Linked DNA regions of Heyndrickxia acidicola. Each later gene encodes a partner of the first gene's protein in a complex. Links are inferred from orthologs where the notes say so. Each region holds a gene or a part of one and is shown on either strand. Other genes may lie near its edges.

Region 1 (10,648 bases):
CGATAGCGGTGGGCAGGGACTTGTTTATATTTTAGAGGGATTTTTAGCTGAATTAAAGGGGACGGCCCTTTCGGATTCAGCATATCAAATGCCTAAAATGGATGAGCTTGTCAATGCCGAACATCATAAAAACGTCCAGGGCTTTATGAAAACGGAAGATATTAAATTCGGTTACTGTACCGAATTCATGGTGAAATTTGAAAAAGAAAAATTAAAAGGTAATTCTTTTAATGAAGAAAGCTTCCGTAACGACCTAAGTCAATACGGTGACTCCTTATTGGTCATTTCGGATGATGAACTTGCAAAAGTTCATATTCATTCTGAAGAACCTGGCAAAGTGCTTACCTATGGGCAGCAGTATGGCAGTCTTATCAATATGAAAATTGAAAACATGAGGCAGCAGCATACTAATATTGTGGGTGAAACCCATAACCAGCTTGAGGAACAGCCTTCCAGTAAAAAAGAACAGGAATATGGCATCGTAACCGTAACAATGGGCCAGGGAGTAGCTGAGCTTTTTAAAAGCATTGGAGCTGACGTGGTCATTGAAGGCGGTCAAACGATGAATCCAAGCACAGAAAATATTGTGAATGCTATCGAAAAGACCAATGCCAAGAAAGTAATTGTTTTGCCTAACAATAAAAATATTATTATGGCGGCAGAACAGGCAGCTGAAGTGTCCAGCAAAGATGTGATCGTGATTCCGTCCAAAACGGTTCCTCAGGGGATGTCTGCCATGCTTGCCTTTAATCCGCAAAGCTCCTTTGAAGTGAATAATGAAGCAATGAATGAAGCCTTGGGAAAGGTGAAATCCGGTCAGGTTACGTACGCTGTGCGTGAAACAACAATAGACGGAATTGCCATTTCCAAGGGCGATTATATGGGGATTCAAGAGGGGAAAATTGTTTGTACAAATCTTGATTTAATCACCGTTTCTCAGGAATTATTGCAAAAAATGCTTGATGAGGACACCGAAATATTGACTATTTTATACGGGGAAGGCGTTACAAGTGAGCAAGTGAAAACCCTTCAGGGCTTTATAAGTGAACAATATGAAGATGTTGAAATTGAAATTCATGACGGAAAACAGCCGTTGTATTCATTCATTTTTGCGGTTGAATAACGAAAAGCGAAAAGCGCCTGGTTATCGGCGACCAGCATAAGACGAGCCGGCAAGGAAGCATTGACTTGTTTCCATCCAAAGCCGCCAGAACAAAAAAAGGAATAGAAGGGGAAGCCCTTCTATTTCATTTGCAATTAAACTTGCATATAATAGAAGGGGTAAGCCTTGCTCTGAAGAAAAAGGGAGTGGGAAAAATGAAATATAAAAGTGTATTTGACATCATTGGTCCAGTTATGATTGGCCCGTCGAGTTCACATACTGCAGGTGCAGCAAGAATTGGCCGTGTTGCTCGAAATTTATTTGGAAGGCAGCCTGCTTGGGCAAAGATTTCTTTATATGGGTCATTTGCCAAAACGTACAAAGGCCATGGAACAGATGTAGCGATAACAGGCGGTTTACTGGACTTTGATACTTTTGATGAACGAATAATATCTGCCTTGGATATTGCAAAAGATCAAGGCATGGATATTGTCTTTATTGAAGAAGATGCGGTACCTGAGCATCCAAATACAGCCAAAATAATAATTGGGGACGAAGATGGAGAAATGGAGCTTGTGGGAATATCCATTGGCGGCGGAAAAATCGAGATTACCGAACTGAATGGATTTCAGTTAAGGCTTTCTGGTCACCATCCTGCCATTCTTGTCGTTCATAATGATCGTTTTGGGGCAATTGCCGCCGTATCTAATGTTCTATCAAAATATGAATTAAACATAGGGCATATGGAAGTATCACGTAAGGAAAAAGGACAGATGGCGTTAATGACGATAGAAGTTGATCAAAATATAGACGAAGTCGTTTTACAGGAGATACAAAAACTGCCTAATATCATTCAGGTGGCTCGGGTTGTTGATTAATTTCGGTCAAGCCAATATGCCAGTCTATACAAAATAAGTTTTTTGCTGAAGTGTTATAATGATAGCGCTTTCTCAGCTTGATTTCAAAAGGAGGTTCTGTCAGCCGTGTTTCGCAACGTAGCTGAATTAATTGCATTAGCTGAAAGTCAAAATAAAAAAATATCCGATATTATGATTGAACAGGAAGTAGAATTTACGGGGAAAACTAAAGAAGAGATTCTCAGCAGGATGGATGAAAATTTAAGGGTAATGGAAGAAGCAGTTGAAAAAGGGTTGCAGGGAGTCAGGTCCCACTCAGGTCTAACGGGCGGAGATGCCGTCTTAATGCAGCGATATATTGAAAAAGGGAATTTCCTGTCAGGAGAAACCATATTGGATGCTGTCAGTAAAGCAGTGGCAACGAATGAAGTAAATGCTGCAATGGGAACCATTTGTGCAACCCCGACCGCGGGATCTGCAGGGGTCGTTCCAGGCACATTATTTGCGGTGAAGAAAAAACTGAATCCTACTCGCGAGCAAATGATTCATTTTCTTTTTACATCTGGCGCATTTGGATTCGTAGTGGCAAACAACGCCTCTATCTCCGGAGCTGCCGGAGGCTGCCAGGCAGAGGTTGGATCAGCAGCTGGCATGGCTGCCGCAGCCATTGTTGAAATGGCAGGCGGCACACCCTCTCAATGTGCAGAAGCCATGGCTATTACACTAAAGAATATGCTCGGTCTTGTATGTGATCCCGTTGCTGGACTGGTAGAAGTACCATGTGTGAAAAGAAACGCAATGGGAGCAGCAAATGCAATGGTTGCTGCAGATATGGCGCTTGCCGGCATCACTAGCAGAATTCCTTGTGATGAAGTTATTGATGCGATGTTTAAAATTGGCCAAAGCATGCCTTCTGCCTTAAGAGAAACTGCTCAAGGAGGGTTGGCGGACACTCCGACAGGTCGCAGGCTTGAAGCAAAGATCTTCGGTATGCCGCTGAAGTAAGTGGAAAAGAATTTAAATGTACCCGTCACTCTGCTCAAAGGAATAGGACAGGAAGCGGAAGCGAATCTCGCAGTCATGGGTATTTACACGATTGGGGATTTATTGGATCATTTCCCTTATCGATATGAAGACTATCGTTTGCGTGATTTAATGGATGTAAAGCACGATGAAAAAATAACAGTGGAGGGGAAGGTTCAAAGCGAGCCTTCTCTTGTCTTTTATAGTAAAAAGCGATCGCGTCTGACGGTTCGCCTTTTGGTTGGAAGGCATCTAATTAAGGCGATGTTTTTTAACCAGCCATACTTAAAGAAAAAAATGAATATTAATGATTTCCTTACAGTTACAGGGAAATGGGATCAGCACAGGCAGACCATTACAGCCCAGGAAGCTACTGTAGGGCCGTATACAAAACCTGCTGAATTTGAACCGGTTTATTCTGTTAAAGGCAGCCTATCAGTAAAGAATCTAAGGCGTTACATTAAAACTGCCTTTGAAACGTATGGTAATCAAATCGAAGAAACGCTCCCTGAGGATTTGCAGGAAAAATATAAGTTAGTCGATCGCCAGCAGGCGGTAAGAATTATGCATTTTCCAGCTTCACAGGATGAAGTGAAGCATGCCCGGAGACGATTCGTCTATGAAGAGTTTTTATCTTTTCAGCTGAAAATGCAGGCGTTGAGGAAATTTGAAAGGGAAAATTCAAAGGGAATCCCACAAAAGTATAATTTAAAAAAAGTGAAAGCATTTATAGCTTCATTGCCTTTTCCATTAACAAATGCACAGAAGCGGGTTGTAAATGAAATTTCGGCAGACTTAAAATCTCCCTTTCGCATGAATCGTCTTTTGCAGGGGGATGTAGGATCAGGAAAAACAGTAGTGGCTGCCATTGCGTTATACTCAACCATTACCGCGGGATATCAAGGAGCTTTAATGGTTCCTACAGAAATCCTTGCAGAGCAGCATGCAGACTCGCTTGATCACCTTTTATCGCCCCAGGGCGTCAATGTAGCTCTATTAACCAGCTCTGTAAAGGGAAAAGCAAGAAAAGAACTCCTATCCCGACTTAAAAGTGGAGAAATTGATCTCCTAATCGGCACACATGCCTTAATACAGGACGATGTTGAATTTCAAAAGCTTGGCCTTGTCATTACCGATGAACAGCATCGGTTTGGAGTAAATCAGAGAAGGATATTGAGAGAGAAGGCGCAAAATCCTGATGTTCTCTTCATGACAGCAACCCCGATTCCTAGAACACTTGCGATAACAGCTTTTGGGGAAATGGACGTTTCGATTATTGATGAGATGCCTGCTGGACGCAAAATAATAGAGACCTATTGGGTAAAGCAGGAAATGCTTGAACGGGTTCTAGGGTTTGTGGAAAAAGAACTTTCTCAAGGAAGACAAGCCTATGTAATTTGCCCTCTGATAGAGGAATCGGACAAATTGGATGTGCAAAATGCCATTGATGTACACGATATGCTGGCTATCCATTATTCTGGAAGATATCAGGTAGGTTTAATGCATGGAAGATTACGGAATGATGAAAAAGAGGAAGTAATGAAATCCTTTAGCCAAAATCATACTCATATCCTAGTTTCAACAACCGTTGTTGAAGTGGGAGTAAACGTTCCAAATGCAACCATAATGGTAATCTATGATGCCGAGCGTTTCGGTCTGTCACAGCTCCACCAGCTAAGGGGGAGGGTTGGCAGGGGAAGTGATCAGTCTTACTGTATTTTGATGGCAGATCCGAAAACTGATGTTGGAAAAGAAAGAATGAAAATTATGACAGAGACAAACGATGGGTTTGTTTTAAGTGAAAAGGACCTCGAACTTAGAGGGCCGGGAGATTTTTTTGGGAAAAAGCAAAGCGGAATGCCTGAGTTTAAAGTGGCGGATATTATCCATGATTATCGAGCGCTTGAAATAGCTCGCCAAGATGCTGCTGTTCTTATTAACCAGGAGGATTTTTGGGGAAATCCGAAATATTCCGCTTTAAGGAAATCGATTGAGGAATCCGGAGTATTAAGTGGTGAAAAGCTAGATTAATAGAGAGAAGAAGGTGGGAAATCCGTTCACTCCTTGCATTCTTCTCTTTCCTTTTATATACTACTGTTAGTACCAAGTCCTAATATTTCGGATGGTGTTTTTTTGTGAGAATTCAAAAAAAAGAACGGCAGTATCATTTGCAAGAAAAAATAAAGAAAAATCCTTTTATTACAGATGAGGAGCTTGCTGAACATTTCAATGTAAGTGTTCAAACGATTCGCTTGGACCGCATGGAGCTATCGATACCTGAGCTGCGGGAGCGAATCAAGAATGTAGCGGAAAAGAGATTCGACGATGAAGTCAGGGCTCTCCCTATTGAGGAAGTGATAGGAGAGGTAATTGATATTGAATTGGACGAAAGTGCAATTTCCATTTTCGATGTAAAAAAAGAGCACGTATTTAAGCGGAATTCAATTGCCCGGGGGCACCATCTATTTGCTCAAGCAAACTCTCTTGCAGTAGCAGTTATCAATGATGAATTGGCTTTAACGGCAAAAGCGAACATCCATTTTACCAGACCAGTTAAAGAAGGTGAGCGGGTCATCGCTAAAGCGAAGGTACTTAAGCCAAATCCGGATCATGGGCGCTCCATAGTTGAAGTGATCAGTCATGTAGGCAAGGACATGGTTTTTAAGGGTGATTTTGAAATGTATCGGAATAGTAAAGCGGAAGAAGAATAATCCTCATACAGCGATCTCTCTAAGCCAAACAGGAAGATATTATTTCAAGAAGACGCTCCAATGGCTTTAAGGTGATGGGGCTTCCAAACTGCCTGTACCACATATGAAGAGGATGATAAAAATGAAAATAGCTATAGATGCTATGGGAGGGGACCATGCTCCCAAAGAAATTGTATTGGGTGTCAATAAAGCGATAAAGGCATTTAATGATATTGAAGTAACCCTATATGGGGATCAGCACCAAATCAAGCAATATTTAGTAGAGGATCCCAGGGTTAAAATTATACATACAGAAGAAGTAATAGAAGCGACCGATGAGCCGGTACGTGCAGTGCGAAGAAAGAAAAATTCCTCCATGGTATTAATGGCACAATCCGTTGCGGATGGCGTATCTGATGCTTGTATCTCTGCAGGCAATACAGGAGCTTTGATGGCAGCGGGCTTGTTTGTCGTAGGCCGTATTGAGGGGATTGAAAGGCCTGCTTTGTCTTCGGTTTTCCCTACAATGGATGTGCAAGGAGTAGTCATGCTGGATCTCGGAGCGAATGCAGACGCGAAGGCAGAGCATCTTGTTCAGTATGCTATTATGGGTTCAATTTTCGCGGAGAAAGTCCGTGGAATTGAAAATCCCAAAGTGGGACTTTTAAATATTGGAACTGAGGAGAAAAAAGGGAATGAATTAACGAAAAAAACCTTTGAACTCCTAAAAGAAGCAGATATTAATTTTATTGGAAATGTTGAATCAAGGGATATTCTAAAAAGGCCTGCGGATGTCATTGTAACAGATGGATTTACAGGTAACATGGTATTAAAAACGATTGAAGGTACAGCCTCCTCCCTGTTTTCCATGATTAAAAAGGTCTTAATGAGCAATTTAAAAACAAAGATTGCTGCAGGAATGATTAAATCTGACCTACAAGGACTCAAAGGGCTCATGGATTATACGGAATATGGCGGTTCGGGGCTGTTTGGCCTCAAGGCGCCAGTTATTAAAGCGCATGGTTCTTCGAATGCTAATGCAATTTACCATTCAGTGCGTCAGGCGCGTGACATGGTTAATCACCAAGTAGTAGATAAAATTAAAAATGCTGTATCTAAAAACGAAATGGAATGAAGGAGGAATTTACTATGGGGAAAATAGCATTTGTTTTTCCGGGACAAGGATCACAGACAGTTGGGATGGGCCAATCCATTGCAGAGGCAAGCCCAGAGGCAAAAGGGATTTTTGAAAAAGCTGACAGCCGTCTGGGGTACTCATTATCCAATATCACCTTTAATGGCCCTCAGGAAGAATTAACGCTAACAACAAATGCACAGCCGGCTCTTTTAACTACAAGTATTGCAATCCTTAAGGTTTTTTCGGAGTCAGGTATTCAAGCAGATTATACTGCAGGCCATAGTCTTGGGGAATATACTGCTCTTGTTGCTTCAGAAGCTATCAAGTTTGAAGATGCAGTATATGCCGTCCATAAGCGGGGACAGTACATGGAAGAGGCGGTTCCAAATGGAGAAGGCACAATGGCGGCAATACTAGGAATGGACAGAGAAGCTCTCCAGGAAGTAACACAGCAGATTTCTGAACAGGGACATCCGGTTCAGCTCGCTAATTTAAATTGTCCTGGACAAATTGTTATTTCCGGTGCAAGAAAGGGTGTAGAGCTTGCATGTGAACTGGCTAAGGAAAAAGGCGCAAAAAGAGCTCTTCCGCTGCAGGTGAGCGGGCCTTTCCATTCAGAACTTATGAAGCCAGCTGCTGAAAAATTCAAAGCAGAGCTTGCGTCCATACAAATTCAGGATGCAGAAATTCCAGTCATTGCAAATGTTACGGCAGATATTTTGACAAATGCAAAAGAGATTAGTGAAAAACTGATAGAACAACTTTATTCTCCTGTTCTGTGGGAGGATTCTGTCAAAAAGATGATTGAACTGGGAGTCGATACTTTTGTCGAAGTAGGTCCTGGAAAAGTTCTTTCCGGACTAGTGAAAAAAGTGGACAGATCAGTCAATACTTATGCCGTGCAGGATTTAGACAGCTGTAAGGAAGTCATTAAAGCGATTAAAGGGGAATAAACTCATGAAACTAGAAGGAAAAGTAGCCATCGTGACAGGAGCATCCAGAGGAATAGGGCGTGAAATTGCGATTCAATTTGCAAGAGAAGGTGCGGACGTTGTCGTGAATTTCGCCGGAAGCGAAGCAAAGGCGAACGAGGTTGTTCAGGAAATTATGGAGCTTGGCCGCCAGGCGATTGCTGTCCAATGCAATGTTGGTAATGCTGAAGATGTCCAAAATATGATCAAAGAAACGATTGACCATTTTGGCAAGGTCGATATTCTGGTGAATAATGCAGGCATTACGAGAGATAATTTGTTAATGAGAATGAAGGAAGACGAATGGGATGATGTCATCAATACGAATTTAAAGGGCGTCTTCCTATGCACTAAGGCCGTTACACGCCAGATGATGAAGCAACGATCCGGCAAGATTATTAATGTGGCGTCCATTGTTGCGATCAGCGGTAATCCTGGACAAGCCAACTATGTTGCAGCAAAATCGGGTGTTATTGGATTAACTAAAACAACCGCTAAGGAACTTTCTACTCGTGGAATTACCGTAAATGCCATAGCGCCAGGTTTTATTACAACAGATATGACAGGAGAACTGACAGAAGAAATTCAATCAGAAATGCTAAAGCAAATACCTCTGGGCCGCTTTGGCAATCCAGAAGATGTAGCAAAAGTAGCGGTATTCCTGGCGTCTAATGATGCCAATTATATGACAGGACAAACGTTGCATGTTGACGGCGGAATGGTGATGTAAGGGTAACGTCTTATGCTTGTCGCCGATAAGCAGGCACTTTCCGCTTTTCGCTATGTCCAGCTCCAAGTGCCATCGGCTCGAGGTCATAAGCCAAGCCGTCAGAGAAGTTAAAGAGCGAACCTCTCAGCCGCCTTGACTTATGCTTGTCGCCGATAAGCAGGCACTTTCCGCTTTTCGCTATGTCCAGCTCCAAGTGCCATCGGCTCGAGGTCATAAGCCAAGCCGTCAGAGAAGTTAAAGAGCGAACCTCTCAGCCGCCTTGACTTATGCTTGTCGCCGATAAGCAGGCACTTTCCGCTTTTCGTTATGTCCAGCTCCAAGTGCCATCGGCTCGAGGTCATAAGCCAAGCCGTCAGAGAGGTTAAAGAGCGAACCTCTTCAGCCGCCTTGACTTATGCTTGTCGCCGATAAGCAGGCACTTTCCGCTTTTCGCTAAATAAATAGAAAAGTTTGAGTATGCAAGTTTCGCTTTATTATTTTAAGGAAATCCTCTATAATGGCTTGAGGGGAGGTGAACCAAATGGCAGAAGTATTAGAACGTGTAACAAAAATCATTGTTGACCGTCTTGGTGTAGAAGAGTCTAAGGTAACTTTAGAAGCGAATTTTAAGGATGACCTTGGGGCAGATTCCCTTGACGTAGTTGAACTTGTCATGGAATTAGAAGATGAGTTTGATATGGAGATTTCAGACGATGATGCTGAAAAAATCGCTACAGTGGGAGACGCTGTGAATTACATACAAAGTAAGCAATAATCGTTCAGGTTTTCAATGTCCCGTTTATTTTAAACGGGGCTTTTTATATGTTTTTAAAAGGAAATTACATCAAGCGCATGATCTTTTGCAAGATGCCTTTGCACTTGACCGGTTTTTTATATAAAATTTAAATGTACTTTTTTATATTGTTTTTTATAATGAATATTATTAGCAAGGTGGAGGTTTCATGCGTAAAACAAACAAACTCTTTGAGAGAAAGACTGTCGCCAGGACAGATGAAAAATTTAAAATCTTTCAAGAAAGGATTGGCTATACATTTACAAATACAAAGCTTTTGAAACAGGCTTTTACGCATTCATCATATGTGAATGAGCATCGCAAAAAACCCTATGAAGATAATGAACGTCTTGAATTCCTTGGAGATGCAGTTCTAGAATTGACTGTTTCTCAATTCCTTTATAAAAAATATCCTTTAATGAGTGAGGGAGAACTGACAAAACTTCGAGCAGCCATTGTTTGCGAGCCTTCATTAGTGACATTTGCAAACGAACTGAAGTTTGGAGATGTCGTCATGCTGGGCAAAGGGGAAGAAATGACAGGAGGAAGAATGCGTCCTGCTTTGTTGGCGGATGTTTTCGAGGCCTTTATTGGGGCGTTATTCCTGGATCAAGGGTTAGATACCGTAATAGGGTTTTTGGAAAAAGTCGTTTTTCCAAAAGTAGATGCTGGTGCTTTTTCTCATGTGATGGATTTTAAAAGTCAATTGCAAGAGTTTGTACAAAAAGATGGTGCAGGCATGCTTGAATATGTGGTACTGCACGAAAGAGGACCTGCTCATAGCCGGGAATTTGTATCACGTGTTACATTAAACGGCCTAGAACTGGGCGAAGGAGCCGGCAGGTCTAAGAAAGAAGCAGAGCAGCATGCAGCCCAGATAGCCTTAAGCAAACTGAAAGAGAAACAATAATAGTATAAATAAAAAACGGTCCTGGCAGGACAGATGAAAGGAGGAGCACGGATGTTCCTCAAACGCTTAGACATTATTGGGTTTAAATCCTTTGCTGAAAGAATTTCTGTCGACTTTGTAACAGGAGTAACAGCGGTGGTAGGGCCTAATGGTAGCGGGAAAAGCAATATTATTGATGCAGTCAGATGGGTACTTGGTGAACAATCAGCAAAATCTCTTCGCGGAGGAAAAATGGAAGATATTATCTTCGCGGGGAGCGATTCCAGAAAAGCACTGAATTTTGCAGAAGTAACCCTTACTCTGGATAATGAAGACCACAAACTGCCTATTGAATACAATGAGGTAAGCGTATCCCGCCGTGTATACCGTTCAGGAGAGAGTGAGTTTTCAATCAATAAGCAGTCTTGCAGGTTGAAGGATATTGTCGACCTTTTTATGGATTCAGGATTAGGACG
Region 2 (17,650 bases), 510 kb from region 1 along the record:
TCGTATTGAGGGTACATCCTTTACATCTGCGTGTATTAACAAGCTCGTAGGATCTTCACGTAAAAAAGTTCTTAGATCCCCTGTTGTAATTCTGGGTTTGTCTTTGCAGAAAATTTCAAGCAGTTTTTCATCATGATAATGAAGATAAACATCATCAATAACTTCTGCAATGATGTTAAATAATTTAAAATTATGGCTGGCATTCACAATGTCCTTCGCTACATCAAGGGACATTGGCTGGTGATAAATACCCCATTCCCGGTTTAATGGATGGTGTACGAATGCTCCGTTAAAGTTTACGATTGGGGAATCCAGCTGCAGCTCATTATAAAACTGGACACTTGAGCGAAACGGCCTGCCTGTAGAAATCATAAAAATATGACCCTGATTTCTGACTTTTGCGATGGTTTCTTTTGTTCTTGCTGTGATTGTTTTTTTGTCTGTCAACAAGGTTCCGTCTAAGTCTAAAGCAATTAAATATGGGCTCGTCATCCTGAATTCTCCTCATTTCTATTCTATCTGTTTTATGTTAAGAAGTAGCGCCCTGAAAAACTCCAAGCGCTTTTTCCTTAGCATCCCATTCCCTTTTAAATGCAGGCTCTGTTCATCTTGTCTGTTGATTTCCTCTGAAGGCAGGGAAGCCTCCTCATTGCGAGCTCCTGCAGGGTCTCACTTATCAGTTCTAATCAACATTGTTCTTTATCAGAGCCTAAATGTAAGGAATAATGATTTTGTATGTATATGTTTAGGAAAAGAAAAAGAGATTTGATAAACTAGATGATAATTACAATATACTAAAAAATGGTGCTCATTAGAAGGGTTAGCTATTGAAGGAGAAAGATATGATAAATATTACGAAAGAAACAGTCAACGATGTTCCTTTATTGCATATTGTACAAGCATCAAATCAAAATGCCAAATTGCCCTTTATCCTTTTTTTACATGGCTTTACTTCCGCTAAAGAACATAATCTACATTATGCTTATTTATATGCAGAAAAAGGGTTCAGAGTGGTGTTGCCTGAAGCACCAGGGCATGGTGAAAGGGATGCGGGCCTTAATGAATCCGAACTGATGTATCAGTTTTGGCATATTGTTATGCAGCTGATTGAGGAAGCAGGAACCATAAAGAATTTTTACGTGGCAAAAGGATTGGCGGACGAAGAAAGAATTGGTTTGGTAGGTACCTCCATGGGGGGGATTGCTGTCTTTGGGGCTATTACTCAATATAATTGGATAAAAGCAGCCGTCAGTTTGATGGGATGTCCTCAATATGAAAGGCTTGCCCGAGCCCAAATTGCTCACTTGAAAGAAAATAATGTGCAGCTGCCGTTCAGTGATTCAGAGCTGGAAGAACAGTTTAAGCTGGTACGTCCTTATGATGTAAGCAATCAGACGGAAAAGCTTCGGCATATGCCCCTTCTTTTTTGGCATGGAATAAAGGATCCTTTAGTGCCTTATCAGTTTGCCCATGAGTTCTATGAGTCCATTCAAGATGAATATAAAGGCAGGGAAGATAGACTTGGCTTTATAACAGATCCACAGGCTGGACATAAGGTATCCAGGAAGGGTGTTCTTGAATCCGTAAAGTGGTTCGAAAAATGGTTATAGCCATTTGCTTTATACAATGCATTAAATTTGTTAAGATAAAATTTAGAAAGGAAGTGGGTAGGAATGAATGAAGATCTTAAAGAAAATATATATGGTGCATTAGAACAAGTAATTGATCCGGAAATTGGCATAGATATTGTTAATTTAGGTTTAGTATATGATGTAGAGCTGGATGATGAAGGCAAGCTTACTGTAACAATGACTTTAACCGCAATGGGCTGTCCTCTTGCAGGAGTAATTGTCGACCAGGTTCAAGCAGCTCTTCGCGATATTCCTGAAGTAAAGGATACAGAAGTAAATATAGTCTGGAATCCGCCATGGTCTAAGGATCGCATGTCCAGATATGCGAAGATTGCACTTGGTTTAACGTAAATAGTGTTGTTCTCGCAAGTCCGTTAAATTTAGATATTAGCTCATTTTAAAGGAAAGAAAGGAACCAGTAGCAAAAACTGGTTCCTTTCTTTCCTTTAATGTTTCATCAGAGCTAAAAAGGGGGCCGTTTCACACGAATGAGCAAAAAACAACAAGTCCTTTTCTGGCACAATGATAATTGGATCGAAAAATCATTTGGCAAAATAAACAGGTCGGCTGGAAAAAAGTAATGCTTATGCAATCGGTGATTTTACATAGAATAAAAAAGTCTAAAGACGAATTAAGGAGGCAGGAGAATGGGGCAAAAGAAACGTTTTCACTCAGGAGATAAAGCGCCAAACAATGGAGTTTATATTGAGGTTGGTGAAAATGGGAGCAATGTTGTGAATCCCAAAAGTGTCCGTTTAAAAGCCGGTGACCATTTTCCGGAAACTTCAAATGATGAGCGTCATTGGACATATAGAAGAAAGCCTTAAACCATCCTTCGGGGTGGTTTTTCTTAATTGAAGGCTGTTTTTGCATAGATTGTTTCTTTACGTACCAGACAACATTCCGTATGTTGTCTGTCTTCGTGGCATCTTTTCGGCAGCTATTCACATCATTTAATACTAAATCATGATTTTAAATCATTTTTTTGTGTCAATTAGCAACAAAGTTTACGAAAAGAGCCTACTTGAAAATCAAATGGAAAATCGCAGAAACTGCAGCCTAACTTTTTGCTTTGAAGGCAGCAGATGGCATAAAATGAAAGATAAGTGATGTTTAGTGGGGTGACAGGATGGATATTGAGAAATACACATTTACAGTACAGGAAAGTCTCGCTGCAGCCCAGCAGCTTGCAATACAAAGGAACAGTCCTGAAATTACCATTGCGCATGTATGGAAGGCATTGTTAGAAAGGCCTGATAGCCTGCTCATGACAATTTATGAAAGAGCAGGTATTAATAAAGAAGATTTGTCAGCTTTTTTGGAGACTGAATTGAAAAAGCTTCCCGAAATCAGCGGAAGTACTTTAACTGGACAATATATATCGAGCGGTCTTCAGCACCTGCTTGCTAAGGCGGATGAAGAAGCAACCTCTTTTGGCGATCAATTTATTTCAGTGGAACACCTAGCTGCCGCCTTAATGGAGCAAAAAACCAACCCAATTACGGAGTATCTACATAAACAAAAAATCAGCAAAAAGTCTTTGTTAAAACAAATAATGGCGATAAGGGGGCAACAAAAAGTGGAAACGCAAAATCCTGAAGCGACCTATGAAACATTAAAGAAATATGGCAGAGATCTGGTTGCTGCAGTAAAAGAAGGAAAAATAGACCCTGTTATTGGAAGGGATACTGAGATTAGGAATGTCATACGAATTTTATCCCGCAAAACCAAAAACAATCCTGTCTTAATAGGAGAGCCCGGCGTTGGAAAAACAGCTATAGTGGAAGGTCTTGCTCAGCGAATTGTCCGCAGGGATGTTCCTGAAGGCTTGAAGGATAAAACCATTTTTGCTCTCGATATGGGAGCTCTTGTGGCAGGAGCTAAATTTCGAGGAGAGTTCGAGGAACGCTTAAAGGCTGTTCTTCATGAGGTGAAAAAAAGTGAAGGGCGCATCCTTTTGTTTATTGATGAACTGCATACCATTGTGGGCGCGGGTAAAACAGAAGGAGCAATGGATGCAGGAAACATGCTAAAACCTATGCTTGCAAGGGGTGAACTGCATTGTATAGGAGCGACAACTCTGGATGAATACAGGCAATATATTGAAAAAGATCCGGCTTTGGAACGCCGTTTTCAGCAGGTTCTTGTTCAGGAGCCTACCGTCGAAGATACCATTTCCATTTTGCGTGGTTTAAAAGAACGATTTGAAGTGCATCATGGGGTCAATATCCATGACCGTGCTCTTGTCGCAGCAGCCACATTATCCAACCGCTATATCACCGATCGTTATTTGCCTGATAAAGCCATCGACCTGGTAGATGAAGCGTGTGCAACGATTCGTGTTGAAATTGACTCTATGCCGAGTGAATTGGATGAAGTGACGCGCCGGGTCATGCAGCTGGAAATTGAAGAAGCTGCATTAAAAAAGGAAAAGGATGAAGCAAGCAAAGAGCGCCTATCCATTCTTCAGAAAGATCTTGCAGACCTTAAAGAAAAAGCCAATGAAATGAAAGCAAGATGGCAGTCTGAAAAAACAGAGCTTCAGCAAATTCAAGAGAAAAGAGAGCAGCTTGAAAAAATGCGCAGAGAGCTGGAGGAAGCAGAAAATCAATATGATTTAAACCGTGCTGCTGAGCTGAGGCATGGAAAAATCCCTGCATTTGAAAAGGAGCTTAGAGATCTTGAGTCTGCATTGGCCAGCAAGCAAACTGAAAACCGACTACTTCGCGAGGAAGTCACTGAGGATGAAATTGCCGCTATCGTCGGACACTGGACAGGAATTCCGGTATCCAAGCTGGTGGAAGGAGAAAGAGAAAAGCTATTAAAACTTGAAAGTATTTTACATGAACGGGTAATTGGCCAGGATGAGGCCGTTCAGCTTGTCAGTGATGCTGTCCTGAGAGCAAGAGCAGGGATAAAGGATCCAAACCGGCCGATTGGTTCATTTCTTTTCTTAGGGCCGACTGGGGTGGGAAAAACAGAGCTGGCCAAAACATTAGCGCAAACTTTATTTGACAGCGAGGATCAAATGATCCGAATTGATATGTCAGAGTACATGGAAAAACATACTGTTTCAAGGCTGATTGGTGCTCCTCCAGGCTATGTTGGATATGAGGAAGGGGGGCAGTTGACCGAAGCCGTCAGGAGAAAACCTTACTCTGTTATACTTCTTGATGAAATTGAAAAAGCGCATCCTGAGGTATTTAATGTACTGCTTCAAATTCTGGATGACGGCAGGGTAACGGATTCACAGGGGCGAACAGTCAATTTTAAAAACACAGTGATTATCATGACATCGAATCTGGGATCTCATTTTTTACTCGAAAGGAGCCAAGAGAGTGATGATATATCAGAAGAAGCGAAAGAAAAGGTCTTTAGCCAACTGCGAGCTTCCTTCCGTCCTGAATTTTTGAACCGTGTGGATGATATTGTCCTCTTTAAACCGCTTAATATAGACAATATTAAAGGAATTATTTCTAAACTAATTCAAGAACTCCAATCCAGGCTGAGCGAACAACATATTCAAATTGAAATGACAGAAGAAGCAAAAGAATGGATTGCGGAATCTGCCTATGATCCGGTATACGGAGCCCGGCCGTTAAAAAGGTATATTCAACGTCAAATTGAAACAAAGCTTGCAAGAGAAATGATAGCAGGCAATATTCTGCCTTATCAAACGGTCGAAGTAAGGAAAGCTCATGATAAACTTGATATCCTTGTTAAGCATTAAGGCTGTAAAAAAAGAAAAAACCTTCCATTCAAAGGAAGGTTTTTTAATGCTCGTTTGATGCTTTTGGTATGCTTGAACTGACTGCAATAATAAGAATAGTGAAGATTACAGAAAGAATTGTTGCAGTTTGGAAGCTATAGCCTGTATTAGTCATAGAGCTTGTCACATAAAAAAGCATTTGAACTAAAAGGAAAGTCCAGATCAATGTAAAGACATATTTCATTTCTATCACCCCAAATATCATCAATTAAAGATGGGTATTAACTCAAAAATCCTCACTTTAGATTACCACAACTCCATTTATTAATAAAGTGAATTCTTTTAGGCTATTTTCTCTTCCAATACCAATCCTTATGCATATGGTAAATTGATTTATACTGCAAGAAGGAGACATCCTTATGAGGCAAGAATCATTTTTATTTAATAAGCAATGGTGCAATGTGCATTACCCTGAAAAGCCGAATGGTTTTGCGATTTTCATCATTGGCGACCAGCAGCACTTTGTTCAAGAAGAGACAAGTTACTGGACACAAAATGCAGACAGAGAGGCCATGATTCACAATTTAACAAATGCCGGCTATCTTGTATACTATTCTAACCTATATGGAAACCATTGGGGAAACGCTGCTTCCGTTCAGCTTGCCAGGGGATTGTATCACCTAATCATGAAGAAAGCGATCTTAAATGAAAAAATCCATATCCTTGCGGAAGGGATGGGTGCGTTGACGGCGATCAAGCTACTTCCATTTTTACAGGATAGGCTTCGGTCAATCGTTCTTTTAAATCCTTGCATTTCATTGAGAGCGCATATTGACCAGGAAAAAAACAGGATATTTTTTTACAAAAAACTTTTGAAGGAGATTCAAACCGCCTACGGTGAATGCGGTATGGATTTTGTCATAGACAATTATTATGAGGATTCATCCCGGATTTTAGCAGATATGGAAGTTCCGCTGTATATCCTTCAAATCATTGACCGGAATATGTATACGAAGCAGAAAGAGTTCCTTGAAAAGATATACGAAAAGAGAAAGACGGAGCATTTGCAGGTAATGTGCCATTATCTCCTTTTTGAAAATCGTCTTGGCATTCCTAGAAAGATGGCTGCTTTTTTCCATGAATACGAAAAACAATTATAGCTTGTTATTTTGACTAATGATTTCCTTCCAATTAAAAAAAAGGAAAGTTCAGCAACTAAAGTTAAAATTTTTTATGCTGTTCAGCATAGCATATAAGGTAAGCGGGGAGTTAGGGGGGGCTCTTTTTTGAACAGTGTGGTATTGTCGGCAAGAGAGTTTCTTGGTTTTGAAATTTGTAAGGCACTTCTGGAAGAAGGCAGCTGTGTTTATGCGTTTGATTATGGAGAATGGGACAGCGGATTATATGAAGAAAAATGGCTTGAGATTGGAAGAAATGCAAATCTGACTTTTTCGCCAGTATTGGAAGAAGCAATGATCCCAGAGAAAGTAACCTGTTTTATTCCTCTATTTGATTATGCGACAAGAATGGATGAAGAATCTATTTACTTCTTAAAAAAAGATCTCATTACTTTTATGAAATCTGCTCGAGACCGTATTGAATTAACTGTTTTCATTGCTCCGAGCCAGCTATTGAACGATAACAGGGATGAATATAAAGTGATTTATTCAATGCTTCAGGAGTGTATGGAGATAATAAAAGAACAAAAGTGGCAAGTGGTATATGTTCCAACTTTGTTTGGGCCATGGCAGCCTGAGGGTTATTTGTTTCAACAGATTTTAAATGAAGATATAAAGGACCGGTTTCTTGATGATCCTGAGGATGCCATCTTTATCACAGATGCAGTTCATACTTTAATTAAGGAATCTAGAAAAGGAGATAATAAATCCAGGTTTTTGCTTAAGAGTGAAAAGGAAGGAAACTGGCTTTTATGTCTTGAGGCCTTGAAAAAGGGCTATAAGGAGGACAGAATCATTCTTGAAAAGAACCTCAGTGATGTAAAAGTAATACCTGTTGCTGAAACGGTGTCCCCATTACAGGTTTTTAGAATTCAAAAGCAGCGGGTGAATGATTTTTGTAAATAATCCCGGTCCTGCCTATCCAAAAATAAAAGAGCAGATAAGGACCTTTCATTAAACTCCTTATCTGCTCTTTTTCGAATTATTTATCCTTTTGGAGGAATTTTTCCATAAAAGGCGTGACTTTTTTAAACATTGGGCGCAATTCACTGAGAGAAACCATTAATTTATCGACATGATTTAACATCTCATCAAAGTCGATATTTTTAAATGTTTCATTATTGAGTATTCCGTCAAGCATTCCGTCTATGGAGCCTGAATTAGCTGGTTCCTGTTCTTTTTGGACCAGTCCTCTCCTATTCTGTATGCCTCTCCTTCCAAAAAACATCCGATCAAAAGGATGGACTCCGACTGTATTACCAACCTCTTGAACACTTTCCTCCATTGGAGATTCCATAATGGTTTCTTCTCTTTGTATGTCTTCACTCATCTGGCTATACACCCCCTATTCTTTGTCAATACACCATATGCACAAAAAAGGAATGGGGATGGACGAATGTCATGGGTGATTTTCGACAATGTTTGATGGATGACAAAATGTATTCAGACTGCTATAATTAGTATCAGGTCATAATAATTGATATAAAAGCTTAGGCATGATAATTATTTAAAATTTTCTTGGTGTTTATGTACAAAATAAGAAGAGAATTTTAGGTTTATATTAAGAAAGAAAACAAATGCACTGTTGTAGAAGCAGCAGGAAGTGAAATTTTTACGGAAAGAAGGAAATGTCGATGAATGCAGGGATTATTGGAGTTGGAAAATATAATCCGGAAAAAGTGTTAACCAACTTTGATTTGGAAAAGATAATGGATACCTCTGACGAATGGATCCGCACTCGTACAGGTATTGAAGAACGCCGCATTGCTTCCGATGACTATGATACATCAGACTTGGCCTATGAGGCAGCAGTTAAGGCAATTGAAAATGCGGGAATTACTCCTGAAGAAATTGATATGATTTTAGTGGCTACAGTAACACCGGACACTCCTTTTCCTTCGGTTTCCTGCATGCTGCAGGAGCGGCTCGGTGCAAAAAAAGCAGCGGCAATGGATATTAGCGCTGCCTGCTCAGGATTTATGTACGGTGTTGCAACAGCCAAGCAATTTATTGAGTCAAATGCTTATAAGTATGTTTTAATAGTGGGTGTTGAAAAGCTTTCAAAGATTACAAACTGGGAAGACCGAAATACAGCCGTTCTGTTTGGTGACGGTGCCGGTGCTGCCGTAATGGGCCCTGTCTCAGAAGGTAAAGGAATTTTATCTTTTGAATTGGGTGCTGACGGCACAGGTGGAAAATACCTTTATGAAGATGAAAACAAACATATTGTCATGAACGGGCGGGAAGTATTTAAATTTGCCGTAAGACAAATGGGGGAATCCAGCCTGAATGTTTTAGAAAAAGCAGGCCTTACAAAAGAAGATGTGAACTTTCTTATCCCGCATCAAGCTAATATTCGTATTATGGAATCTTCAAGACAGCGTTTGGAGCTGCCAATTGAAAAAATGTCCAAAACAGTTCATAAGTATGGAAATACTTCCTCGGCATCCATTCCAATGTCATTAGTGGATGAACTGGAAGCAGGAAATATCAAAGATGGTGACGTTCTGGTATTGGTTGGCTTTGGCGGAGGACTAACTTGGGGAGCCATTGCTATGCGATGGGGACGTTAACAAGTTATTAGTGAGTAGTGATTTATTCATATTTGCATTATAATGAGAAAAAAGGAAGAGATTATCTGTAAAAAATATGGCTTAACATTTAATCTTCTTGGTTAAGTGAAGGAGATGGATAAAATGGAAAATAAACGTGTAGTAATTACAGGAATTGGAGCCGTGACTCCACTTGGAAATGACGTGGATACAACCTGGAAGAATCTTATCGATGGAAAATCAGGCATTGGCCCTCTAACAAGGCTGAATCCTGAAGATTATCCTGCAAAGGTTGCAGCGGAAGTGAAGGATTTTGACATTGAGGCTTACTTAGAAAAGAAAGAAGCCCGTAAAATGGATCGCTTTACACATTATGCCATCGCTGCTTCGACGATGGCAGTTAAGGATGCCAATCTCACCATTAATGAAGAAAACGCTGAAAGGGTTGGCGTTTGGATTGGTTCTGGCATTGGAGGAATGGAGACTTTCGAGCAGCAGTTTGAAGTCTTTTTAAATCGCGGCTACCGCCGTGTCAGCCCATTCTTCGTGCCAATGATGATTCCGGATATGGCTGCAGGTCAGGTTTCTATTTTGCTCGGAGCAAAGGGAATTAACTCCTGCACAGTAACCGCATGTGCAACTGGGACAAATTCAATTGGAGATGCCTTTAAGGCAATCCAGCGCGGAGATGCAGATGTAATGATTTCCGGTGGTGCAGAAGCCCCTATTACAAGAATGTCACTTGCTGGTTTCTCAGCAAATACAGCTCTTTCGACAAATCCTGATCCCAACACGGCAAGCAGGCCATTTGATTTAAATCGTGACGGATTTGTTATCGGAGAAGGTGCCGGGATTGTTGTGCTGGAAGAAATGGAATACGCGCTGGCTCGCGGTGCAAAAATATACGCTGAGGTTGTAGGATATGGATCAACTGGGGATGCCCATCATATCACTGCTCCTGCTCCTGGAGGCGAAGGCGGCGCGCGTGCGATGAAAATGGCGCTGAATGATGGAGAGTTATCTCCAGAGTCAGTAGACTATATTAATGCGCATGGAACAAGTACAGGTTATAACGACAAGTATGAAACGATGGCTGTAAAAGAGGTCTTTGGCGATCATGCTTATAAGCTTGCCATGAGTTCGACAAAATCCATGACAGGCCATTTACTGGGTGCTGCTGGCGGTATTGAAGCTATATTTTCCGTACTGGCTATTAAAGACGGAAAAATACCTCCAACCATTAACTTGGAAACACCTGATCCTGAGTGTGATTTGGACTATGTTGCTAATGAAGCACGAAACGGCAATGTAAATGTCGTAATGAGCAACTCTTTGGGATTTGGCGGACATAATGCAACACTTGTATTTAAAAAGTTTGAAAAATAATGCAGAAGACAGGGACATGTTGGTTCCTGTCTTTTTCTTTGAATTATATGAAAGCATGTAATCCTAAACCCATTCCATTACTTCAGCATATGATAACAACAAATATGAGGGGAAGAGGAGAACTGAAAAATAATGGGTGTTATTAGGACAGATAAATGGCTGGATGAACACTTTTATAAACCAATCGATTTACTGAAAAAAACAAGCTCATTCAGAACGGATGAAGTGAGCGGCTTTTATGATTATCTAAAATTTTTTGGCATGTACCAGCCATCTGGACACTCCAAGGTTGTTTATGAAGAATTGAAAACTGTCAAGGCATGGGAAATCATTGAAAACTTATATTTGAAATATAAAAAGATATTTAATGGCCCGGAAGTGAATATCTACATTTTTCCGATAAATGTAACGAATCGACAATTAATGCGCCAAACCAATGGAAAATCTGGAGTTACAATTGAAAAAGATTTATACTTGTTCCTTTCTCCACTTGCCGATAAAAAAGAGTGGGAAGCGCTGTTTATCCATGAATATCATCACGCTGCTCGAATTCAAAAACTGAGAAAGAAGCCGTTTGATTTTACTTTGCTCGATTCCATGGTGCTCGAGGGGCTTGCTGAACATGCAGTTGAAGAATACTGCGGGGAAAAGTATGTAGCAAAAATGAGCAAAGGACATTCAGATAAACTCCTGAAGCGTTTCTGGAACAGTGATTTTAAGGGCAGGTTAAATGTCTTGAAGAAAGAGAGAATCCATGATGATTTGCTATTCGGTAAAAGACTGGTTCCACACATGATGGGCTATGCTCTAGGGTATAAAATAATAGAGGAATATAAGAAGAATTATCCATTTTCTACACAAGAAAAAATCGACATTCCTTCAAAAGACTTACTAATTAGAAATTTTTTGGAATAACAAAAGCCCTATAGAACAGGGTTTTCAGCCTACGTATTTGTCGAAAATAGTAAGATAATTAAAAAAACACTTGCAACTGTAAACTAATTGTAATATTATTTTATTCAAATATATCAATTAAATATAAGTCTTTAGACTTTTTGGAATATTGCATCTAGTACTTTCAAATTAGGGGGCTGTTAAATGGGGAACACACCACTTTTACAAATCCGAAATCTTTGTACCTCATTCCGCATACAGGAACATTATCATGCAGCAGTGGATGATGTTACTTTAACTATTAATGAAAATGAAGTTGTGGCAATAGTAGGTGAATCAGGGTGCGGGAAGAGTGCTCTAGCCCTTTCTGTAATGGGGCTTCATCCAAAAGAACGTACGAAAATAGATGGAAAAATAGATTTCAATGGAATAGATTTATTATCTTTGAATGATCAAAAATTAAATAAAATTCGGGGAAAGGATATCGGTATGATATTCCAGGATCCTTTATCTGCATTAAATCCATTAATGAGAGTGGGGAAACAAATTGAAGAAAGCATGAGTTACCATTTAAAGCTTTCTCCATCTCAAAAAAAGAAGAGGACTTTGGATTTGTTAAAGCAAGTGGGAATTCCCGTTCCTGAACGTACGTACATGCAGTTTCCTCATGAACTATCTGGAGGGATGAGACAAAGGATTGTTATTGCCATTGCAATTGCTTGTGAACCTTCATTAATTATTGCAGATGAACCGACAACTGCACTTGATGTTACTATTCAGGCACAAATAATGGACTTGTTGAAGGATCTCCAAAAACAGCTGAAAACAGGCATTGTACTAATCACCCATGATTTGGGAGTTGTTTCGGAAATGGCTGATCGCGTAGCTGTAATGTATGCAGGAGAAATTGTTGAAATGGCCGATGTTTATACAATTTTTCATAATCCTTTACATCCATATACCCGATCTTTGCTAAATTCAATCCCCTCTTCCAAAAGTGACGCGGACCGCTTACATGTAATAGAAGGAATTGTACCCCCGTTGACCAAATTGCCAAGAACCGGGTGCAGATTTAAGTCACGTATTCCATGGATTAACCAAAATGAACATGAAGAAAATCCTGTTCTGCAAGAGATAGAACCGAACCATTATGTAAGATGTTCCTGCTATAAAAACTTCCACTTCCCAGATCAAAAAGTAGGAGAGCAAAACTATGACATTTCTTAAAGTAAATAACTTAAAAGTTTATTATCCGGTTCGAGGTGGTTTTTTTCGAAGAGTTGTAGAAAATGTGAAAGCTGTTGATGGAATCAGCTTCGAACTGAATAAAGGAGAAACATATGGACTTGTAGGAGAATCTGGCTGTGGAAAGTCTACAACCGGCAGAACGCTTATAGGCCTAAATCGAGCAACCTCCGGAGAAATCAATTATAAGGGCAAAAATTTAGCTGCTATCAAGCCAAAGGAATTTAACCAGTACCGAAAAGAAATTCAAATGATTTTTCAGGATCCATATTCGTCATTAAATCCTAAAAAGAGAGTACTTGATATTATAGCAGAACCTCTTCGGAATTTTTATAAGCTTACCGCAGGAGAAGAAATGCATAAAGTACAAGAGGTAATTGAAAAAGTCGGCCTTAATTCGGAGAGCATTTACAAATATCCACATGAGTTTTCAGGAGGACAAAGGCAAAGGATTGGAATCGCAAGGGCCCTGACGCTTAATCCGCAACTAATTATAGCAGATGAACCTGTTTCTGCCTTAGACGTTTCTGTACAAGCCCAGGTAATAAATTTTATGAAGGATATACAAAAGGAGTTCAATCTAACTTATTTATTTATAAGCCATGATCTTGGTGTCATCCGTCATATGTGTGACAGGATTGGAATTATGTATAAAGGCCAGCTGGTTGAGGAAGGCAACAGCCAGGACATATATGACAATCCTATGCATATATATACAAAGAGGTTAATTGCTGCAATACCGGAAATTAATCCTTCTGATCGTCTGAATAAGATTAAATACCGCAAAGAAGTTTCTGAAGAATACAATAACCATTCAAATAAATTCTTTACTGAAGAAGGGAAAGCCTACCAGTTGAAACCAGTTTCTAAAACACATCTTGTAGCGCTGCCGTAAGGGGGAATAAGGCAATGATCAAATTTATTATCCGCAGGATTCTTATTATGATCCCTCAGTTATTTATTTTAAGTATATTGATATTTTGCTTAGCTAAGGCTATGCCGGGGGATGCTTTGACGGGTGCCGCTTTTAACCCTCATATGAGCCAGCAGGCTTTACAGGAAATGAAACAAAAATTGGGGTTAAATGACCCTATGCCTGTACAATATGGGCGTTGGATTGAGGGAATATTCCATGGGAACCTGGGGACATCATATGCTAATCAAAGGCCAGTAACAGATATTATTAACGAGCGTCTTTCAAATACACTGACTCTGTCCATTTGTATATTAATAGTTACATATTTAATTGCTATCCCTTTAGGAATAGTAAGTGGGCGATGGCCAAATTCTTGGTCTGATAAATTGATAACTGGCTATAATTATGTAACCTTTGCCACCCCTTTATTTATATTTGCATTGCTGGTTTTATTTCTTTTTGGGTTTGTACTTCAATGGTTTCCTACAGGAGGAAGTGTTGACATCCAGCTTACACAAGGGTCATTTGCATATTATGTAAATAAAATTGACCATCTAGTTCTACCGACTATTTCAGGGGCAATTATTCAAACAGTTGGTACAGTACAGTATTTAAAAAGCGAAATTATTGATACAAAGTATAAGGATTTTATTAAAACGGCGCGTGCTAAAGGAGTTCCTGAATCAAAAATTTATACAAGACATATCCTGCGGAATTCGATTCTTCCAATTGCTGCTTTTCTTGGGTATGATATTACACTTGTTATTGGAGGAAATATCATCCTAGAAGGGATATACAGCTTTCCGGGACTTGGTCAGTTGTTTTTACAATCAGTCACTTCAAGGGACTTCAGTGTGGTAAATGCACTTGTAATGTTGACCGGACTTGCTAGTTTATTTGGAACATTGCTGTCAGACATCATTCTTAGCGCAGTAGATCCTCGCATTCGCATCGAGTAAAGGGCTGGAGGGAGTTAAAATGAAAGTAGTAGAAGAAAGTATAAAACCTGGCAATGTCCTAATTACAAAAAGTCCATCTGCGGTTTCGATCATGTGGCGGGAGATTGTTAAAGATCGAATGGCATTATTTTCTTTAATATTACTTGCTTTAATACTAATAGCCATTTATGGAACATCATTGGTGTTAAGTCAAGATGCCATTACTAAAGTAGATATTTTAGCCAGTGAATCACCGCCATCCGCTGCTCACTGGCTTGGTACTGATACCGGAGGCCGTGATATATTCGGATTGCTTATCATTGGAGGGAGAAACTCCTTTACCATTGGCTTGTCCATTACATTGATAACAGGTTTTATTGGCCTCGTGGTAGGTTTGATAGCAGGATATTTTGGAGGCTGGGTGGATAATGTCATAATGCGTATCATTGACTTTATCCTTGTGCTGCCATTTTTAATGTTAATTATCGTATTCGTTACTTTAGTCCCTAAATATAATGTGTTTTCCTTCATTATAATTATGTCTGCCTTTTATTGGGTTGGTAAAGCTAGATTAATAAGGTCTAAAGTACTTGCTGAAAGGGAGTTAGATTACGTAAATGCCTCTAAAACGCTTGGAACACCAAATTGGAAAATTATAATCAGAGAAATACTACCTAATATGAGTTCAATAATCATTGTAAGCTTGACTTTAAACTTAGCTGGAAATATTGGAATTGAATCAGCGCTTAGCTTCCTGGGATTTGGTTTGCCTGCAAGTTCTCCAAGCTTAGGTACACTTGTGAGCTATGCACAGGATCCAGATGTCATTCAAAATCAATGGTGGGTATGGTTACCTGCATCTGCATTAATTTTAGTGCTGATGCTGTGTATAAATTTTATTGGCCAAGCTTTAAAAAGGGCTGCCGATGCAAAACAAAGGTTAGGATAAAAAGGGGGAAGAAAAGTTGAATAAGAAAAAAAGTTTTACTTTGGCGAGTATAACACTTAGTGCAGGGTTGTTACTGGCCGCATGTAATAGCTCGACTACAGGGGGAAATACTTCAGTAACGGGAAAGGATGGCAAGCTTGATACCAGCAAATTTCCGATTATGGTTTCGAGCAATAAGGCTCCAATTAAAGGTGGTACACTTAACTACGGTTTAATATCAGATACTCCGTTCCAGGGTACCTTAAGTGAAGAGTTTGAATCGGGTGCACCAGACCAAGAAGTACTTCAGTTCGTTGAGGAATCAATTTTTTCAACAAACAAAAACTATGAAATTACCAATGATGGAGCATGTACTTTCACAATTGGAAGCGACAATAAATCCATTACCATAAAAGTAAAAGACGGTGTAAAGTGGTCTGATGGACAGCCGCTTACTGCAGATGATATTATCTTTCCTTATGAGGTAATGGGAAGCAAAGATTATAATGGTGTTCGATATGGCGATAACACAATCACGCAGGATATTGTCGGAATGGCAGCATACCATGCTGGAAAAGCTAAAACGATTTCCGGTCTGCAAAAAATCGATGATAAAACTGTCAAAATTTCTTTTAATCACGTAAATCCAGGACTTTTAACAGGTATCTGGTCCTATGCAATGCCAAAGCATTACTTTAAAGGCGTGCCAATCAGCAAAATGGCTACTTCGGATCAAGTGCGTAAGAAACCGATTGGTTTTGGACCATTTGAGGTATCAAAAATTGTTCCAGGGGAATCCGTGGAATTTACGGCAAATCCAAATTACTACAAAGGGAAGCCTTTATTAAATAAAGTAATCCTAAAAGTGGTGAACCCACAGGTTGTAGTGAAATCCCTTCAAAACGGAGATATTGATATTGCTGAATTCCCAAGCAGTTCTTATAAAGGCAATGAAAATCCTAAAAACTACAAATATATTGCCCGGTTAAATTATGCATATTCATATATTGGCTTTAAACTCGGACATTGGGATGCTAAAAACAATGTAGCTGTAGCAGATCCGAATTCACCAATGGCTAATAAATCTCTTCGCCAGGCATTAGGTTATGCTCTTGATATGAAGACTATTTCTCAAAAATTTTATCAAGGTTTAAGCTTCCCGGCTAACTCAATTATTCCTTCATTCTTCAGTCGTTATCATGATGATAACATTAAAGGCTACACATTTGACCCTGAAAAGGCTAAAAAGCTTTTAGATGCAGCTGGTTATAAGGATATTGACAAAGATGGTTACAGAGAAGATCCGAAAGGCCATAAACTTGTATTAAACTTTGCTGGTATGAGTGGAAGCAAGGTTGCAGAACCTCTTGCTCAGTATTATATCCAAGCATGGAAAGCAATTGGAATTCATGTTCAACTACTCGATGGCCGTCTGCAGGAATTCAACACCTTCTATGACAGAGTAGGAGATACAGGAAAAGATGATCCGAAGATTAATATTTATGCAGGATCTTGGCTGACAGGTACAGATCCGGATCCATCTGGATTATATTCAAAAACATCCCTGTTTAACTTCCCTCGTTTTGTGAATAATGAAAATGAAAAGCTTTTACAAGAAGGCATCAGTGCCAAAGCAATGGATCCAAATTACAGAAAACAAGTGTATGACCAATGGCAACAGCTTATGTTTGATCAAGCTCCTGTAATTCCGACTCTATATCAATATCAAGTATATGGTGTTAACAACCGTGTAACTGGATATACTGCGGATACTGCAAGTCTGTGGTGGTATAAAGTTGGCGTAACATCAGATAAACCGGCAACAGCAAACAACTAATAATATTGAAAAGAACAGCTTGAGGGCTGTTCTTTTTATTTTGACTGTAAAAGAAAATGTCCAGAAAATTACTAAATGGATACAGCGCAAAAGTGAATTATCTTTTCATGGAGAAACAGGAATAAATTAACTTAGGACTGCCTATACTGAATGACAAACAGTAGTGAAGCGAGGGGTTAAGATGCTGTATCTTCATGATGTATGGGTTAATTGGTTTGAAGGAGAAGAAAATGGTTACAATGTTTGCTATTTTCATGAATGGCGGAGAGATGATGTTATAGAACTGTTAGATCAAGTTCCGCTGATTCTGGTAGAAAGTGTATTGTATCATTACATAGAAAATGAATTAGGGGAATTGCCTCAGGGATTGTTAAATGACATCTACCAAAAAGCTTATTTAAGAAAAAACCATGAACGGGTTCAATTGGAACATTGC

Evidence for each region.
Region 2: the proteins of A5N88_RS08170 (region 1) and fabF are in contact, whole or in part, in a solved structure (PDB 6OKG), measured with the Escherichia coli proteins. The link is inferred for Heyndrickxia acidicola from one-to-one orthologs.

What each region holds. Positions count from the first base shown.
Region 1 is NZ_KV440953.1:1,738,720-1,749,367, reverse strand. Bases 7,725-10,648 are described here. They hold A5N88_RS08170 (acyl carrier protein), read left to right. Parts: upstream 7,725-9,031; coding sequence 9,032-9,265; downstream 9,266-10,648. Other genes in these bases: smc (chromosome segregation protein SMC), read left to right, coding at 10,245-10,648; rnc (ribonuclease III), read left to right, coding at 9,453-10,193; fabG (3-oxoacyl-[acyl-carrier-protein] reductase), read left to right, coding at 7,768-8,511; fabD (ACP S-malonyltransferase), read left to right, coding at 7,725-7,763. Outside these bases: A5N88_RS08215 (DAK2 domain-containing protein), read left to right, coding at 1-1,123; sdaAB (L-serine ammonia-lyase, iron-sulfur-dependent subunit beta), read left to right, coding at 1,318-1,980; sdaAA (L-serine ammonia-lyase, iron-sulfur-dependent, subunit alpha), read left to right, coding at 2,086-2,964; ATP-dependent DNA helicase RecG, read left to right, coding at 2,965-5,013; transcription factor FapR, read left to right, coding at 5,118-5,693; phosphate acyltransferase PlsX, read left to right, coding at 5,815-6,807; more of fabD, read left to right, coding at 6,822-7,724. UniProt on the Escherichia coli protein: Carrier of the growing fatty acid chain in fatty acid biosynthesis.
Region 2 is NZ_KV440953.1:2,240,479-2,258,128, reverse strand. What follows is about bases 8,342-11,335. They hold fabF (beta-ketoacyl-ACP synthase II), read left to right. Parts: upstream 8,342-9,214; coding sequence 9,215-10,456; downstream 10,457-11,335. Other genes in these bases: A5N88_RS10515 (DUF2268 domain-containing putative Zn-dependent protease), read left to right, coding at 10,589-11,335; A5N88_RS10525 (beta-ketoacyl-ACP synthase III), read left to right, coding at 8,342-9,091. Outside these bases: A5N88_RS10570 (Cof-type HAD-IIB family hydrolase), read right to left, coding at 1-492; A5N88_RS10565 (alpha/beta fold hydrolase), read left to right, coding at 843-1,610; A5N88_RS10560 (metal-sulfur cluster assembly factor), read left to right, coding at 1,674-1,982; A5N88_RS10555 (YjzC family protein), read left to right, coding at 2,279-2,458; ATP-dependent chaperone ClpB, read left to right, coding at 2,761-5,361; A5N88_RS10545 (YjzD family protein), read right to left, coding at 5,405-5,584; A5N88_RS10540 (alpha/beta fold hydrolase), read left to right, coding at 5,760-6,500; A5N88_RS10535 (type 2 periplasmic-binding domain-containing protein), read left to right, coding at 6,627-7,424; A5N88_RS10530 (hypothetical protein), read right to left, coding at 7,501-7,848; more of A5N88_RS10525, read left to right, coding at 8,153-8,341; more of A5N88_RS10515, read left to right, coding at 11,336-11,371; A5N88_RS10510 (ABC transporter ATP-binding protein), read left to right, coding at 11,555-12,577; A5N88_RS10505 (ABC transporter ATP-binding protein), read left to right, coding at 12,564-13,490; opp4B (oligopeptide ABC transporter permease), read left to right, coding at 13,505-14,470; A5N88_RS10495 (ABC transporter permease), read left to right, coding at 14,490-15,398; opp4A (oligopeptide ABC transporter substrate-binding protein), read left to right, coding at 15,415-17,214; A5N88_RS10485 (YjbA family protein), read left to right, coding at 17,396-17,650. UniProt on the Escherichia coli protein: Involved in the type II fatty acid elongation cycle. Catalyzes the elongation of a wide range of acyl-ACP by the addition of two carbons from malonyl-ACP to an acyl acceptor.